DNA from 3 places in the Colwellia sp. BRX8-4 genome. Region 1 is predicted to be linked to each of the others. Evidence: predicted binding sites of a transcription regulator. Region 1 holds the regulator's gene; each other region holds the start of a gene.
The links. The regulator MetJ, encoded in region 1, represses methionine synthesis genes. The targets are predictions, from matches to a motif close to TAGACGTCTAGACGTCTA.
Positions count from the first base shown of each region.

Region 1 (6,200 bases):
CAATATAACGAATACAGGCTTGCTGTTTAGATGCGCTAGTGAGTTGTTCAGCAAAGTAACTGTCCAAGTCTGCTGACTTTGCTAAAAATTCAGTCGTTGATAACCCTTGTAAGGATTCTGGCACTAAATTTTCGCATTCAATATCATCAAGTGATAATTCAAAACCTGCCATACGCGCTAAGATCAGTAATTTTCGTTGCACGTCTCGCCCAGACAGATCTTCTCGTGGATCGGGTTCAGTGATCCCTTGTGATAAGGCATCCATTAATAAGGTTGAAAACGGTACACTGGCATCATAGGTTTCAAATAGCCAAGAAAGCGTGCCTGAAAAAATTCCTGATATTTCCGTTATCTTATCGCCACTTTTCAATAAATCGTTAATGGCAAAGTTAACCGGTAAACCGGCGCCAACAGTAGTACTTCCTAACCATAAGCTTTTATTTTCAGCCGCGGTTAATACTAAGTCATTATAGCGAGCGGTACTGGCAGAAGCCGCCCATTTATTGGCACCAATAACATGAATACCTTCTTTAAAGAACTCACTGTATAAATCACTAAAATGTTCGCTAGGGGTGATATCGACAACAATTAATTCGTCGTAAGGATGGTTCGTTAACCACGACATCAATAAGGCATTATCACAAGGCGTAGCATCTCTTTCATAAAGCGACATTGCTTGATTAACATCGATACCATCGGTATTAAGCAATGCTTTTTTAGAAGTGACTAAACCGACTAAATGAACGTTCTCTAACACAGAGACTCGATTGAGTTGCGCGGGTAACAAGTCTAAGAATCGTTGACCTATATTACCAAGCCCTGAAACAACAACACCTATGTGTCGAGCGTCTTTAGTCATATCATAATGAACATTATTAAGTAACTCACCGGTACAACTCTGCTGAAGAATGGCGATAATACTATGCTCACTTAACGAGTTCACCACCTGCAGTACATGAGTATGTTTGAGGGCACGTTTAAAACGCGCTTGGATATTACCTTGATTTACCACACTATGACCAACAATCGCTATAATCGACACCGGTGTGAATGATACTTCGGTATCATGACTCGCCAGCCACTGACTCACTAATTTTTGTTGTGTTTGGTGGATAACCATAAAGCCTTGCTGAACATCACTACATATCGCAGAAAACTCATTACTGGCTTGTTCACCAAACGAACCGGCTAAACTGGTCGATTTTACCAGTAACAGATCGTTAAGCGAGGTGACCGACAATTCCTGTTTAGCAATTTGACCAAATTTTCCTATCTCTGTACCAGAAATTTCAGGATCAAAGCTACTTGCTACATGAAGGTGTGTGCTGTGGTTAGTGAGCGGCTGTAAGGTTTTTGCATGCAGAACCGGGTTACCTAAGCGGCCTAATTCTTTCGCGACACCATTAGGTAAGCGATGTAATTTACGGGCAAGTGGTACAATACGAGGATCGGCACTATAAATGCCATCAACGTCAGTCCATAGGGTAACATTCAGCGCGCCCGACAGTGATGCAATAATTGTTGCTGAATAGTCACTACCATTACGACCTAAAGTACAGGTTTCACCTTGAGAATTTTTAGTGATATAGCCAGTAATAACCGCCAACTTTCCTTTTTGTAAGTTCTGCTGAAAATTTTGACTACTTTGCTGATTGTCGACTGCACAGTCTTTATCATTATTGATAACCAGAAAGTCACGCGCATCAATAGCATAACTTGGACAAACTTTTTCACTTAACACCGCCGATAATAAACGCGCCGACCACAGCTCACCAAATGCCAACATATCTGCATGGTGTTGGCTTGGCTGATCAGACAACCAAGCCGTTAATTGTGTTATATCATCAGACAAAACCTTGATAAGGTCTGCTGCACTGCTAGGGTTCAATAACTCACCAATTAATGTGCTTTGTGATTTCTCTAGTGTTTCAATAGCCAAAAACAGCTCGTCACTTTTTTCAAGTGCGAGTTTATAAATATTGAATAAGTCATCCGTAGTGTTTCCATTTGCCGAAACAACAACTAAATCATTTAATTGACAGTTTTGACGAATAATATCAACCACACGTTCAATACATTGAGTAGTTGCTAAGCTACTGCCACCAAATTTATGTACATGAATAGCATGCTTCGCCAGTTGATTATTCCCTGATGATAATTGTTCTACTGTATTTGACTGTGTCATTTTCACTCATTAATTCTTCTACTAAAAATAGTCTACAACTTTAAATTTGGCTTGCCGATAAAGCTTGTTCTAAGTCATTAATAATATCACTAACATCTTCAATACCGACAGAAATTCGGATTAAAGATTGAGTAATACCCGCTGCAATTTGTGCTTCAATTTCCATACCTGCATGGGTCATCGTTGATGGATGACTGATTAAACTTTCAACGCCACCTAATGACTGTGCCAAGGTAAAGAGTGATAAGTTGTCAAAGAGTACTTTAACCGCTTCAACACCACCTTTTATTTCGAAACTCATCATAGCGCCAAAATCTTTTTGCTGACGCTTAGCAATTTCGTGTCCCGGGTGATTTTTTAAACCAGGAAAGTATACCGCGTTAATTGCTCGATGATTTTCTAAGTATTTTGCAACAGCATTAGCATTTTCTTGATGCTGTTTCATGCGCAGTGGTAAGGTTTTTAAGCCACGTAATGCCAGATAACTGTCGAAAGGTGAACCCGTAATACCAATACAATTTGCCCACCACGCTAGCTCTTCACCCAGTTCTTTTTCTTTTGTTACTAACACCCCACCCACAACATCACTATGACCATTAATATATTTAGTTGTCGAGTGAAAAACAATATCAGCACCTAATAATAGCGGTTGCTGTAACAAGGGAGAAAGAAACGTATTATCTACTGCCACTAAAGCACCAACAGCATGACTGGCTTGAGTAACCTTTTTTATATCAACCAGCCGTAATAATGGGTTACTAGGTGACTCAATCAAAACTAATCTTGGCTTTTGTTCAAGCGCTTGCGCTAACGCTTGATCATCGTTTTGATCAACAACAAGCACATTAAATAAGCCACGTTTTGCTAGGTGGGTAAACAAGCGATAACTTCCACCATAGCAATCATGTGGAATAACAACCGTATCTTTTGTTGTCAGTAACTGACAAATTAAGTGCACCGCTGACATTCCTGTGCTGGTAACAATGCCTACAGCACCCTGCTCTAAATCAGCGATAGCTTGTGCAAACGTGCTTCGAGTGGGGTTGCCTGTTCTGGAATAATCAAATTGGCGCTTATTGTTGAAGCCTTTTAAAGCATAAGTACTCGATAAATGAATGGCAGGAACAACCGCACCGTGATGTTCATCACTATTAATGCCGGCTCTAACAGCTAATGTTGCTGGTTTTTTGCTTGTCATTTTTTGCTCCAATCGGGCAGTAAAATCAAATAGATGTTTGGACGTCTATAACTCTAAACGCTTTACTTTTGTCGGTCAAGAACTTTAGACTTCTAAACTTCTACACATTCGTTATTGACTCAACGCCAACAACCAGTAAAATCTAACTTATAAAAAGTAATTTAGCTAAACAAAGGTAATTAAATGGCAAAGTGGAATGGCGATTATATAAAACCATACGCCGAACATGGTAAAAAAAGTGAGCAAGTTAAAAAAATCACGGTCTCAATCCCGTTGCGGGTACTGAAAGTGTTAACGGATGAACGTACTCGTCGGCAAGTTAACAACTTACGCCATGCAACTAACAGCGAATTGTTATGTGAAGCTTTTCTGCATGCTTTTACCGGACAGCCTCTTCCTGATGATGGCGATTTAACAAAAGACAATACAGAGATGCTACCTAAAAGTGTGCGCGAAGCCTTAATAGCAAAAGGTATTACCGACTTCAGTCAATTTGAAATTGAAGACGAGTAGCTAAGGGTCTTAATACACTTCCTCAAAAAGACGCTCTGGCGTCTTTTTTTATGCCCATACGGTAAGCATCTACAATAGCCAATAACCAACAAGTTAGTAGTGTATAGGTTAATATACTCATTAAGATAGGGTCAACAATAATGGGATTTTTTGACATCTCTGCGATCAGTGCTTGGCTATTGAGCGCAACGTCACCTGATTTAACTTTATTAATAAGTGGCTGATATTGCCTCATCACTTCTTCAATATACAAATATACTGTCACAGAAAAACTTAAAATAAATAACGTAGCCCGTCGATAAGCGTGACACATTAGTTGGCCAATACCCGGGTAAACAAGTGCTGAGAGTAAAACGGCTTTCGTTGAAGTTTTCATTGTTATTCGTCCTACTCAATATTGTTATGCTTTGCCATCGGTGACATTATCTACAGAGGTGCAAGTATTAATGATTTGTCAGGAATATAGATGACGTACAAGAGGTAACTGCTCCTGCGTTACCCTATTTCTTAATTCCTACTTTCTGCGTCCATGTAGTAACTGCACCATGACCTACTATTTGTCATAAATAAAAAAAGGAGAGTCGAGCTCTCCTTTTACAGCGTTATTAATAAATACTACTGATTATGCCATATAGTTTTCAGGTAATTCTAGGGCTGCCACTCCAGACTCAACCGCCGCTTTAGCAACGGCAAGCGCTACTCGACCACACAAACGTGGATCCATCGGCTTAGGGATAATATACTCCTTACCAAAGGTCAAACTTTTCTCACCACTAGCATCTAACACTTCTTGCGAAACAGGTTCCTTTGCTAATTCACGAATTGCATGAACAGCGGCAATTTTCATCTCATCGTTAATCGTTCTAGCGCGAACATCTAAAGCGCCACGAAAAATAAAAGGAAAACATAACACATTATTGACCTGGTTAGGGTAATCAGAGCGACCCGTAGCAATAATAAGATCATCACGAACAGCAAGCGCTAATGAGGGTTTTATTTCAGGATCTGGGTTTGAACAAGCAAAGATAATTGGATTGGGTGCCATTAATTTTACATGCTCAGCAGAAAGTAGATTGGGTCCAGAAACACCAACAAATACATCTGCGCCATCGATAACATCTTCAAGGGTACGTTTATCAGTATTATTAGCAAACATACGCTTATATTCGTTAAGATCATCACGTCGGGTATGAATGACACCTTTAGTATCAAGCATGTAGATTTTTTCGCGCTGAGCGCCACATTTGATTAATAGTTCCATACAAGCAATCGCTGCTGCGCCTGCGCCAAGACAAATAATGTTGGCATCTTTAATACTTTTACCTTGGATTTCCAAGGCATTGATCATTCCAGCAGCGGTAACAATAGCTGTACCATGTTGGTCATCGTGAAATACCGGTATTTTACAACGTTCAATAAGTGCTTTTTCAATAGCAAAACACTCTGGTGCTTTAATATCTTCTAAATTAATACCACCAAAACTGTCAGCGATGTTGGCGACCGTATTTATAAATTCTTCAACTGTCTTATGTTTAACTTCGATATCGAATGAATTAATACCTGCAAATCGCTTAAATAATAATGCTTTGCCTTCCATTACCGGCTTAGCCGCCATACCACCTAGATTACCTAACCCTAAAATAGCGGTACCATTGGTAATAACAGCGACGGTATTGCCTTTGCCCGTATATTTGTAAACATCATCGGGATTTGCCGCAATTGCGCGAACCGGTTCAGCAACACCTGGGCTATAGGCGAGTGCTAAATCACGGCTAGTTTCAGCGGCCGTGGTTAATTCAACACTTATTTTTCCAGGTGTTGGGAATTGATGGTAATCAAGTGCTTGTTGGCGAAAGTCAGTCATGATTGATCCTATGCGTTAGGTGAATTTATTGTCTTATATATGCCATTTTTCACGTTTTATTTTGTTTATATACAGCATAGTTTTATAGACTCGTTATCAATCAAGATACACCTTTGTCTGTGATCTTTAAAAAGTAACGGGTATATACTATTGTAATCTTACATTTTGTTCCAACGTTATTCTTATATAAAAAAGTGCTAGAAGCTATAACAAACATACCCTTAGCCCTTTTGTATTGCACATCATAAAACTAAATATTCGCTATACAGCTTAATCTATTCACCGTATTTTATGACCACTTTTATAAACTTCTTTGACTTAAAAAATTTAGCCATCGATTTTTCTTTTTTTCAATACACAACAACGAATTTATCGGTGAAGTTATCCAATTAATAATTAATCTTCATCAACGTTGTCACTATCGCTTATAACCTTGATTA
Region 1 covers NZ_JACGVS010000013.1:84,172-90,371, reverse strand. The annotation lists gene metL (bifunctional aspartate kinase/homoserine dehydrogenase II) at 1-2,185, opposite strand, end outside; gene metB (cystathionine gamma-synthase) at 2,226-3,383, opposite strand; gene metJ (met regulon transcriptional regulator MetJ) at 3,567-3,896, shown strand; gene H4J56_RS12235 (hypothetical protein) at 3,919-4,272, opposite strand; gene H4J56_RS12230 (malic enzyme-like NAD(P)-binding protein) at 4,519-5,760, opposite strand.

Region 2 (6,200 bases), on a different contig from region 1:
CATTGATTTCACCAACGACTTAACGGCACGAGGTAAACCTTCGCCGTTGTTAAACAAGTCATTAATCATCACGATATAGTCCTCACTTTCAAAGGTAAAACCGGCACAAACTAAGCCAGTTAATACCCCATGTAATTCAGCGCCATGGACGGTAATACTTTCTGTTGTAAGAATTGCTTGCACTGAGGCAAAGTCTAAAGAGGTTTCGTTGGACATGTTTTAATCATCAATAAAATGCGTGAGTTAATGCAAGGTATCGTAACATTCACGCTTTTATGATGCTAGAGATTAAAAGGAGAAAACCCTAGAGAACGCTTGCATAGTGTACTGCTCATCGCTATAGTGCTCAGATATGTATATATTACTATTAATTAAGATGTTTTTGTGAGAATAAGCCTGTTATGAGTCAACACTCGGTTACCATTGAAGTTGCTAATAGAAGACTGAAGATTTCATGTCCTAGCGGGCAAGAGTCGTCTTTACTATTAGCCGCTGAAGAGTTAAACCAACGTTTGCTAATAGACAGTAAAACTTGTTCTATAAAGACACCTGAACAATCACTAGTAATGACTGCACTTAACTTATCTAATGATTTATTAGCTGCTCGTAAAGAAATTATCGATGAACGTGCTGCGATGCAAAGTAAAATTGATTTACTACAAGCGACTATCAAACAAGCTGTAATTTCCGAATACCTCAAGAAAGCCTGATTTTTCAGCAACCTCTGTTCACTAAAAAAACAAACAAACTTAAGTTACAAAAAAACACTTAAATCGCTTTGAAAAATTAGCTATACTAATTTCGTCTTCTGGGGTGTTTGTATGTTAACTATGTCCCTGAGCCGATAAGTTTTAACTAAGGAAGTTGATTATTAACTATTGTGCAAGCCCGGCTCGTATCGGGAAGCCTACGGTTGAAATGATACCTCCGCCCTGAACACCCGGTGTTCAGGACTAAAGTCGACTGCGGCACCTTGGAAGCATCCTTTTTATAATCATATTAGACATATTAGGTTTAAACATATTAGGCTTAGACATATTAGGCTTAAACCTGATACCTCCGCGCAGCACCTAACAACACCCAGTGTTCAGGACTAAAGTCGACTGCGGCACCTTGGAAGCATCCTTTTTAAAACCATAGCAGGTTTAAACATATTAGGCTTAGACCTGATACCTCCGCGCAGCACCTAACAACACCCAGTATTCAGGACTAAAGTCGACTGCGGCACCTTGGAAGCATCCTTTTTATGTTCATATTAGACTTATTAGGTTTAAACATATTAGGCTTAGACCTGATACCTCCGCGCAGCATCTAATAACACCCGATTTATCAAATATTATTTATAATGTTATAGCTGAAATAAAGAATAAAAGGCTAACTTACTATATACTTAATAGACTTATTGTTATTAATTAGCTTACTTGTTTATATGCCTATAAAATACCTCTGTGTAATGCTGTTGCTAATGCTGAATACTTCATCAAGTATCGCTAAGCAACTTGTTGTTACTGAGATATTACCGCCCTACCAATTCTATCAAGAGAATACTGCTCTAAGTGGATTCTCCGTAGAAGTCATGCAGGAAATATTCAAAATTACCGGTGATGAAATTGATTTACAAGTATTCCCTTGGGCTCGAGCTTATAAAACCGCACTTAACCAACCCAATACTCTTATCTTTTCACTATCTCGCACCAAAGTTCGAGAAAATCTATTTATTTGGGGCGGTAAATTAATGAGAGAAGATATTTATGCTTGGTGTTTACAAGAAAAATTTAAAACACCCGTCACTGATATAGAGCAACTTAAAAAATATAAATTGGCGGTCACTAATTCGTCAAGTACCGCTCAATATTTTCAGCAACAAGACTACCCCTTTATTTATACTGTCGTTTCACCAGAGCAAAGCTTACAGATGCTCTACCTTAATAGAGTTGATTTTATAACGGGAACAAAGAGCACCTTAGTGGCGCGAGCGAGTAAATTAAATTTAGAGGTAAGTAGACTAAAAAAAATTATACCTCTCTCAGTCGTTAATCATGACTTATATTTTGCTTTTAGTCTAAATAGCGATAAAAAGATTGTCACTAAATATACCAACGCTTATAAAATAATAGAGAAAAATGGCACTTTAGACAAACTGAGAAATAAGTGGCAAGTGCAGTAAACGCTACATACTTAGTAAATAATGGCTAGTGCGCTTTACTTTTATCTAAAAAATCAATATAACAAAGACGAATTTTATCAGTTAGTTAATAACCATAGACAACATGACCCAAAATCATCTAGCCAACAAATCAAAAAAACCACAAGGGCAAGTTTATGCTGACACACCAGCGATCGGTATTTTTGACTCTGGCATTGGTGGTTTGTCGATTGCTAAGTGTATCCATCAACATTTACCCAATGAAAATCTTATTTATGTGGCTGATAGTCAATTTGCACCTTATGGCGATAAGTCGTCAGCAGAAATTATTGAACGGGTAAATAAAATTGCTGACTGGTTGATTCGCCAACAGGTAAAAGCCATTGTTGTTGCCTGTAATACCGCAACAGTTAGCGCTATCGATCAACTGCGTTTAAGGGTTTCAATTCCAATTATTGGCGTTGAACCAGCGATAAAACCCGCTGCGTTGCACAGTAAAACAAAGAAGGTAGCCTTGTTAGTAACAGGGGCAACCGCAATAAATACTCGTTTTCTATCTTTAGTGAATAAGCATAAAAATGGCGCTGAAATTTATATTCAGCCATGCCCTGGCTTAGTAGAGCTTATCGAGCAAGGCCTTCATGAAAGTGAACAGTGCCTTGAAATACTGCATACTTTTTTGCAACCTCTTGTGCAAAGTAATATAGATACCTTAGTCTTAGGTTGTACACATTACCCCTTTGTTCGTTCGCTTATACAAAGAATTGTTGGTGATAAAATTACCATCATGGAAACCGCTCAGCCCGTAACGGATCAACTTACTCGGCAACTGGCAAACCAAGGATTATTGGCAAGTACTCTATCTATTTCACAACAACACTTTTTTAGCTCTAAGGTATCTAAGCAACAAGCCAAATTGATGTCAGTACTTTTTGGTCAGAATGTTACCCTTCAGCAATTTCCTGCTCTATAAATGAACAATTAATAATTATTTTTAGCCGTTTAGCCATCTAGGCGTAAAAAAACTAGAAAATAGTTAATCTTGCAGTTAGAATAACTCCAATTCGAAAATATTTTAAACTATTACATTTTTCTGAGGTTATATGTCTACTCAATTTTTCACTTCTGAATCAGTTTCTGAAGGTCATCCGGATAAAATCGCCGATCAAATTTCTGATGCGGTACTTGATGCTATTATCGCTAAAGATAAGAATGCTCGTGTCGCTTGTGAAACTATGGTGAAAACTGGTGTAGCTATTATTTCAGGTGAAGTTTCTACCACGGCATGGGTTGATCTAGAAGCGATTACCCGTAATGTTATCAGTAATATTGGCTATACTTCGTCTGACGTTGGTTTTGATGGTGAAACTTGTGGCATTATGAATTTAATTGGTCAGCAATCACCTGAGATTGCCCAAGGTGTTGACCGAGCAAACCCTGAAGATCAAGGTGCTGGTGACCAGGGATTAATGTTTGGTTATGCGACCAATGAAACTGAAACGTTAATGCCTGCACCAATATTTTATTCTCATCGTTTAGTAGAGCGTCAAGCTGAAGTGCGTAAATCAGGGGTCTTACCTTGGTTGCGTCCTGATGCTAAATCTCAAGTCACTTTTATTTATGAAGATAATAAGCCAGTAGCGATTGACGCGGTTGTTTTATCAACTCAACATAATCCAGAGATTTCTCAAGAAGATTTGCACGAAGCTGTGATGGAAAATATTATCAAAGCTGTGTTACCTGCCGAGTTATTAACTAAAGATACTAAATACTTTATTAATCCTACTGGCCGTTTTGTTATTGGTGGTCCGGTAGGTGATTGTGGTTTAACGGGTCGTAAAATTATTGTTGATACCTATGGCGGCATGGCTCGTCATGGTGGTGGTGCTTTCTCAGGAAAAGATCCATCAAAAGTTGATCGCAGTGCTGCTTATGCTGGTCGTTATGTAGCAAAAAACATCGTTGCGGCTGGTTTAGCTGACCGTTGTGAAATTCAAATTTCTTATGCCATTGGTATTGCTGAGCCAACGTCAATTTCAATTGAAACCTTTGGTACCGGTAAAGTCTCTGAAGCAAAATTAATTGAATTGGTAAGAGCACATTTTGATTTACGACCATACGGCATTACTAAGATGCTTGATTTGTTACACCCTATGTATCAGATGACAGCAGCTTACGGACATTTTGGTCGTGAACCTGTTGAAGTCACTGTTGGTGATGATACTTTTACTGCATTTACGTGGGAAAGAACTGATAAAGCTGACGCACTTAGAAAAGCTGCTGGTTTTTAGTTTTCACGACTAAACATCAAGGCTCCTAATAAAAAAGCGACTTAATAAGTCGCTTTTTTTATGTTCAAAGGGTAAATAGCAACCTAGCTCATCACGACTTAGTCGACTGTGCTTTTTTGCTGGCAACTTTATCTTTTCGTCGTTGTTCGATAACATCTTGAACATTGCCACCAATATGCTTTTCGCCTCGTTGGTTCGCTAAATTTATTTGACGCTCACGCTCAGCGAAACCACTGCGCTGCTCGTCGGTATACTTGTCATAACAACGATGACAACTCACACCTTTAACATAGTGTTCGCTTTGCATTTCTTCGCTTGTTATCGGGTAACGACAAGCAAAACATTGGTCGTACTGGCCTTGCTCTAAACCATGTCCAACGGCAACACGGCCATCAAAAACAAAACATTCGCCTTCCCACATTGAATTCTCTTGTTCAACTTCTTCTAAATATTTAAGCACACCTCCCTCAAGGTGGTAAACGTCTTCGAAGCCTTGCTCTTTCAAGTAAGCTGTTGATTTTTCGCAACGAATACCACCAGTACAATACATAGCCACTTTTTTGTGCTTATTTTTATCTAAATGTTGGGCAACATATTCTGGAAATTCACGGAACGTTTCAGTCTTAGGGTTAACGGCGTTTTTAAAGGTACCAATTTCAATTTCATAATCGTTACGCGTATCAATCAATAAAACTTCTGGATCTGAAATAAGCGCATTCCAGTCTTTTGGTTTCACATAAGTACCAACGGTTAATAATGGGTCAATGCCTTCAACACCCATAGTAACAATTTCTTTTTTTAATTTTACTTTGCTACGTTGAAAAGGGTTTTCATCAGCATATGAATATTTATGAGAAACATTAATTAAACGTTCATCCGTCTCTAAATGAGCTAAAAGCAGATCGATACTGGCTTTTGTACCTGCAACCGTACCGTTAATACCTTCGTTAGCGAGTAATAACGTACCTTTGATCTCGTTTTCTAACATAACGCTTAATAAAGGTGATTTAAGTTGTTCGAAGTTTTCTAAGCGCACAAATTTATAAAGTGCACAGACAGTAATATTTTGCATAGTAATAATACCCATTGAGCCAGCCAGAACGTAAATCCGGAGCTGTAGATTAATATAAAACCAACACCTGCTACTAGCGATGTTAGTCGAAAGATGCGCATTCTATCAAAAGCGCTTATTTAGATAAAGTACCTCGTCGCTCGCCTTAATTATAAAGTTGTTGTCTATCGTATTATTTAGAGCTAAAAAAAGACTTAACACCACAGTGAAAAGTCTTTTAAAAGGCAAAGTATTTCAATAAAAATTCGTTAACTCGGTGAGCCTTTAAGTTTTTCGCGCAACCTTTGAATAATCATATAGAAATATGGCACAAGTAAAGTACCCAATATAGTAGCAGCTAACATACCTGATAGTACGGTAACACCCAAGAATATCCGGCTACTAGCGCCTGCCCCCGAAGACATAACCAAAGGAATTACACCTAACACAAAAGAGAGTGCAGTCATTAATACGGCTCTAAATCTTAATTTTGCGGCATCAAGCGCGGCTTCCATAATACTTTTACCTGCGGCTCTAAGTTCCATGGCAAACTCAACAATAAGAATCGCGGTTTTAGTCGATAAGCCGATGAGTAGCACTAACCCCACCTGAGCATAAATGTTATTCTCCATGCCCAAGATATACAGCGTTAACATTGAACCAAACAATGCCAAGGGAACCGCTGCGATAACCGAGAATGGTATGGTCCAGC
Region 2 covers NZ_JACGVS010000021.1:48,862-55,061, reverse strand. The annotation lists gene H4J56_RS15910 (UPF0149 family protein) at 1-216, opposite strand, end outside; gene zapA (cell division protein ZapA) at 402-710, shown strand; RNA gene ssrS (6S RNA) at 803-984, shown strand; gene H4J56_RS15895 (ABC transporter substrate-binding protein) at 1,466-2,167, shown strand; gene murI (glutamate racemase) at 2,271-3,119, shown strand; gene metK (methionine adenosyltransferase) at 3,250-4,437, shown strand; gene H4J56_RS15880 (rhodanese-related sulfurtransferase) at 4,529-5,509, opposite strand; gene H4J56_RS15875 (efflux RND transporter permease subunit) at 5,758-6,200, opposite strand, start outside.
Region 2: a site for MetJ is predicted at 3,142-3,159, ahead of metK (methionine adenosyltransferase). Genes of this name have one in related genera too.

Region 3 (6,200 bases), on a different contig from region 1:
CGATTAGTTGAGTTTGACGCTTTTGTACGGTTAGTGAGGTTAGTCAAAGCTTATCCTTTTGAAATAATTTGATAGGGCGGTAAAGAATCAAGTAATTGCTTACCATAGCGCTTGGTCACTAAACGTTTATCCATTAAAGTAATGATACCGGTATCTTTCTCATTTCGCAGTAATCGTCCTGTCGCTTGAATCAGTTTTTTGGATGTTTCTGGCACTGAAATCGACATAAAAGGATTACCGCCTTTAGCGGTAATGTATTCAGCTTGTGCTTCTTCAACGGGTGATGTTGGCACAGAGAAGGGTAATTTGGTAATAATCAAATTAGTTAAATATTTACCGGGTAAATCTAAACCCTCAGAAAAACTTTGTGTGCCAAAAATTATACTGGTTTTATCTTCATCACAGCGTTTTCTATGGGCCTCAATAATATGCTGACGTGACTGCTCACCCTGAACTAGAATCTCCATTTTGTGCTGCTCTCGTAAGGATTTAGCTACTTGTTCCATTTGCCAATACGAAGAAAATAGCACTAAACAGGCTTTTTCTTGCTTAATTAACACCGGTAACTCATTAATTAATTCATCAGTGAACTGAGGGCTACTTGGCTCATTTTTCATTTTAGCGATAACAAGTTGCGCATTGTTTTGATAATCAAACGGTGAGTCGACTTTTTGATATTGGGTGCCATCATTCGTTTGTAAACCGACCTGGCGTCGAAAATGCTCAAACGAATTCAATGCTAAAATAGTGGCTGAACATAATACCGCCCCTTCACATTTTGACCAGAGAATATCTTCAAGGGTAAAGCCCACTTCAATAGGGGAAGCCGACACTAAAAAGTCACTACGTTTCCCTGTCAGTTTTTCGAACCACCTTGCCATTGGAGCGCCTTTCTCACTGTCTGTTTTGGCATACATTTTCCATAGTGAGTTGAAATTTTCTAACCGTTGGATCATAAAACCAGCTTCTGCAAGTAAGGGCTCGGCAACAAACATTTTACACTCCCCGTCTTTCACTGACTCCATCAATAAATTATATAGCTTATTGCAATGTCCTAAACATTTTTTACTGAGCTCTGCTAAATCTTTAGCTGAGTTTTTTAAGTTCGGTGGAACGATTCCGTTTTCAAAACGATATAATGCCGCCTCGTCATCACGAGAGAAACGGCTATTTTCTTTAGCTTTTTCATTGAAATATAACGCCTGATTGTTTTCGATAAAGCTCGCTACTTTTTGCATTTCCATTAATAAATCTTGGCAATCGTCCCCTAACTTTAACGAGGGTGAAATGGCCGAAGTCGACTTTATTAATTTTGCCATTTTATCGCCGGTTTCTTTTAACTTAGTTAGCCAATCAATAGCACCTTTAATGGCAACATTCGCACTTGAATGATCACGGGTTACTTTAGGCAGATGATGTGCTTCGTCAATAATGTAAAAAGTGTCTTCTGGCGAGGGTAAAATAACACCTCCACCAAGCTCTAAATCAGCCAGTAATAAACTATGGTTAATGACCAACACATCGGCAGACTCCATGGTTTCTCGAGCTTTATGAAAAGGGCAATGGGTGTGATCGGCTAAATGTTTTAAACAACTGTGTTTGTCACATTGAATTTGTTGCCATAAATGATGAGGGATAGGGTCAGCCCAAGAATCTAGATCGCCTTGCCATTTATTATCCGTTAACGCTTTATGTAAATGATGTAATAACTTTATATCCATGGCATTAGGTTTTTGCGCAAAGGTGAAACCGGCCTGAGGTGAATCGTCTTGACTCACAGCCAGGGCTAATTTTTGCCGACAAACATAGCGCTGGCGACCTTTGACTAAGGTGAAATTAAAATCTAAGCCTGAATGTTTCTTTAAGAAGGGTAAATCTTTATCCACTAATTGTTCTTGTAGCGCAACTGTTGCAGTAGAAATACAGACCTTTTTTTGACGTGACATCGCTAACGGAATAGCGCCTAATGAATAAGCCAAGGATTTACCCGTACCGGTGCCGGCTTCTATGATAATAATTTTTCGCGCTTTATCGTATTCTCCCGCAAGAGTTTTAGCTATTTCGGCAATCAAAAAAGTTTGCTGTTTTCTTGGGTGAAAGTTTTCTAAATTTTCACCAATGGTTTTATACGATGTGCGAATTGCTACTTTAATTTTATCGCTTAGCATGCTGTTAGCCATTTAGGGTTCATTAGGTTATATACTCATTCCAGTTAAATAGGCTGAATCCTGTATCTTCAAATAGGATGAGTATATACTGCTGTATATATTAACAGTTTATCGTTATCCGCAACGAATTAAAATAATTAATGTCATTAACTGTAGAAAAATTAACGCCTAGCTTGAATTATGGCTTTTTATTAACCCGTCAAGCCTATGATACCAAACAAGGTATCGAATTGTCTTTATGGGTTAAAACCCTTCAAGGTGCTGTTAATGTTATTGTGCAAAATCAACAGGCATTATTTTTTGTTGAACAAACGCAGCAAGTACACGCGCAAAGTCTCCTGTCGGAGCAGCGAATAGTAACGGCTAAAGTTACCCCGCTTGCGCTTAAAACCTTTAATCAACAACTCGTCAGTGGCTTTTATTTTTCAACGATGCGTGAATTCTATCGCGCACGCGATGTTTTAAAACAAGCCCAAATAAAATGCTATGAAGACGATTTTCGCCCCGATGAACGCTTTTTAATGGAGCGCTTTATTACCGCTGGTATTGAATTTATCCCTCGGTTAACAGCTTCATCGGTAACCGAATCTGCCAAACAGTTTTCACAGACTAACTTTGCTACCTTTTATAGTGACAAATGCCGAGCAACGGATAAGACTCAGTTACTTGATGATATTGCTTTAACTATGGTATCACTCGATATTGAGTGTTCAATGGCAGGGGAGCTTTATTCTATTGGTTTACATTCTCATAAAATGTCTGATGGTAAGCCGATAAAATGTGTTTTGATGATCGGTGATCAAAACAAGTTTTTAGCAAAAATAACGCAGTCCAAGTTATCCGACGCTGAGGCGACAGAAATCGCAGAGCACATCGTTTGGCTTGACAATGAACAAGCGCTGCTAGCTGAGCTGATCGCTTGGATAAAAATCCACGACCCCGACATTTTTATTGGTTGGAACGTGATTAACTTTGATTTTAATTTGCTACAAAAACGCTGTGATATTTATAACATCCCTTTTAATATCGGCCGCAATGACAAGTCACCTCGCTGGCGAACACGTTCGGCAGGTGGTAGTCAAAATGAGCAAAAATTTATTGATGTCGCTGGCAGAGTGGTCCTTGATGGTATTGATTTACTAAAAAACGCGACTTATAACTTTCCAAGTTTTTCGCTTGATTTTGTTGCCAATGCCTTATTAGGTAAAGGGAAAAAAGTTGATGATGTTGACAATAGAATGCAAGAGATTAACGACAACTTTACCAATGACAAGCTAGCTTTAGCCGCTTATAACCTTGAAGATTGCCATTTAGTTACCCTGATCTTTGAACAATCTCTATTACTAGAATTCACGCGTTTGCGCGCCAAACTAACTGGTTTATCTATAGACCGTATTGGCGGCTCTGTGGCAGCGTTTACCAATTTATATTTACCTAAATTACACCGTAGTGGTTATATTGCGCCCAATATGGGCGATGGCTTGCAAGGGCTAATTTCTCCTGGTGGTTATGTGATGGACTCTATTCCGGGTTTATATAAAAATGTTTTAGTACTTGATTTTAAAAGTCTTTACCCCTCTATTATTCGAAGTTTTAATATTGATCCTATGGGCCTAATTGAAGGTTTACAATCACCAGAGACTAGTATCAAAGGTTTTGATGGTGCTTATTTCTCTAGAGATAAGCATTTTTTACCTGAAATTATTAATGAGCTGTGGTTAGAGCGTGATATTGCTAAAAAAGATAAAAATGCGGCATTGTCGCAAGCGATAAAAATTATTATGAATTCGTTTTATGGGGTCTTAGGCTCTACGGGATGTCGATTTTTTGATCCACGTTTATCGGGCTCAATCACTAAACGAAGCCATGAATTATTAATCACCACTAAAATGTGGCTAGAAGATGATGGTTATCAAGTTATTTATGGTGATACCGATTCTATTTTTGTTAGTGTTGACGATGATTTTAGTCACCAGCAATGTCAAAAGCTGGGTAAAACCTTACAAGATAAAATTAATCTTAGGTGGCAAGCAACGCTTAAAAAAGAATTTGCGATAGAAAGCCAACTTGAAATTGAATTTGAAACACATTTTAGCCAATTTTTGATGCCAACCATCAGAGGGCAAGATGTCGGTACTAAGAAGCGTTATGCTGGCATTGTAGAAAAAAATGGCTCATCAGAATTGATTTTTAAAGGCTTAGAAAGCGTCCGTACCGATTGGACTGAACTGGCTAAAACTTTTCAACGAGAGTTGTATTTAAAAATATTTAATGGCGAACCTTTTGCTGACTATGTACGCAATATTGTTACTCAAACATCAGCAGGGCAATTAGATCATTTACTGGTGTATCGTAAACGCATTCGTAGGCAGTTAGATCATTACATTAAAAACGTGCCTCCACATGTTAAAGCGGCACGTTTAGCCGATGATATAAACAAGATAAATAAGCAACCGCTAAAATATCAGCAACGTGGTTGGATAGAGTACCTGATCACGACTTCTGGACCGCAAGCAAAAGGTTATGTTAACGCGCCACTCGATTACCAGTTTTATATCGATCGGCAATTAGCGACCGTTGCTGATGCTATTTTACCTTTTGTCGGGAGTAGTTTCGAAAAATTAACCAGTGATCAAATGAACTTGTTTCAATAGCCTCTGCTGTTTTAATTAATATAAATAAATCGTGCATCATGCTTGGAAAGATCATAAGGTGACTTTATTGAGTTAGCTATTTAGATGGCTAAATGAATTTTATGTTTTAGGATGAAAGATCATGATCAACGATACCAAAATAGTCAATGCAGGACGAAAATCAAAATGGACACGTGGCGTTGTTAATCCCCCAGTAGAACGTGCATCAACCGTTGTTTTTAATACGGTTAAAGAAATGAATCACGCAACAGCAAATCGTGGTAATCAAGTACTTTTCTATGGCAGAAGAGGCACCTCAACGGCTTTTGCTTTCGCCGATGCTATGACTGATCTCGAAGGCGGCGCTGGTTGTGCCATTTATCCATCGGGTACTGCGGCGATCACTAATGCTATTCTTTCGTTTGTTAAAACCGGTGACCATATCCTTATGGTCGATACGGCTTATGAACCCACGCGTGATTTTTGCGATAAAATATTGGTCAATATTGGCGTTGAAACGACTTATTACGATCCAACTATTGGCCGAGATATAGCCGGACTTATTAAAGAAAACACCCGACTTATTTTCTTAGAGTCTCCTGGTTCTATTACCATGGAAGTTCAAGATGTTCCCGGTATAGCTGAAGTTGCTCACCAGCATGGCTGTATGGTTATGCTCGATAATACTTGGGCTGCAGGGGTTAATTTTCAACCTTTTGATTATGGTGTCGATATTTCGATTCAAGCAGCGACTAAATATATCGTTGGTCATTCAGATGTGATGTTAGGTACGGCAATAGCCACTGAAGAGTATTGGCCACAACTGCGTGAAAACAGTTATCTGATGGGGCAATGTACTTCACCCGATGATCTATATTTGGCAATGCGTGGCATTCGTACCTTAGGTGTGCGTTTAAAACAACATCAAATTAGTGCGCTAAAAGTGGCTAATTGGTTAGCAACACGCGAAGAAGTTGATGTTATTCTTCATCCTGCATTCGAATCGTGTCCGGGCCATGAATATTTTAAGCGTGACTTTACTGGTGCTAACGGTTTGTTTTCATTTGTGTTAACCCGTGGTGATAAGCAATCACTTAATGCCTTACTTGATGGTATGGAACATTTTAAAATGGGCTATTCGTGGGGCGGTTTTGAAAGTTTAATTTTGGGTAATACCAATGTTGGGCGTTTGCGAACAGCGACAAAGTGGAATTATGAATATCCATTAATTCGCCTGCATATAGGTTTAGAGGATGTTGATGACTTAATTGCCGACCTTGCTCGAGGCTTTGATAGATTGAACACTGCCTTAGAAAATAAATCTTAGACAGTATTTTATTAAAAAATAAAGCTTAGGCTTTACGCGTTAAAAGTTTGGAATTTACATGCTTCTATGCAC
Region 3 covers NZ_JACGVS010000014.1:64,423-70,622, reverse strand. The annotation lists gene H4J56_RS12830 (pseudouridine synthase) at 1-47, opposite strand, end outside; gene dinG (ATP-dependent DNA helicase DinG) at 51-2,168, opposite strand; gene H4J56_RS12820 (DNA polymerase II) at 2,309-4,822, shown strand; gene H4J56_RS12815 (cystathionine beta-lyase) at 4,944-6,128, shown strand; gene H4J56_RS12810 (GNAT family N-acetyltransferase) at 6,187-6,200, shown strand, end outside.
Region 3: a site for MetJ is predicted at 4,896-4,913, ahead of H4J56_RS12815 (cystathionine beta-lyase). Genes of this name have one in related genera too.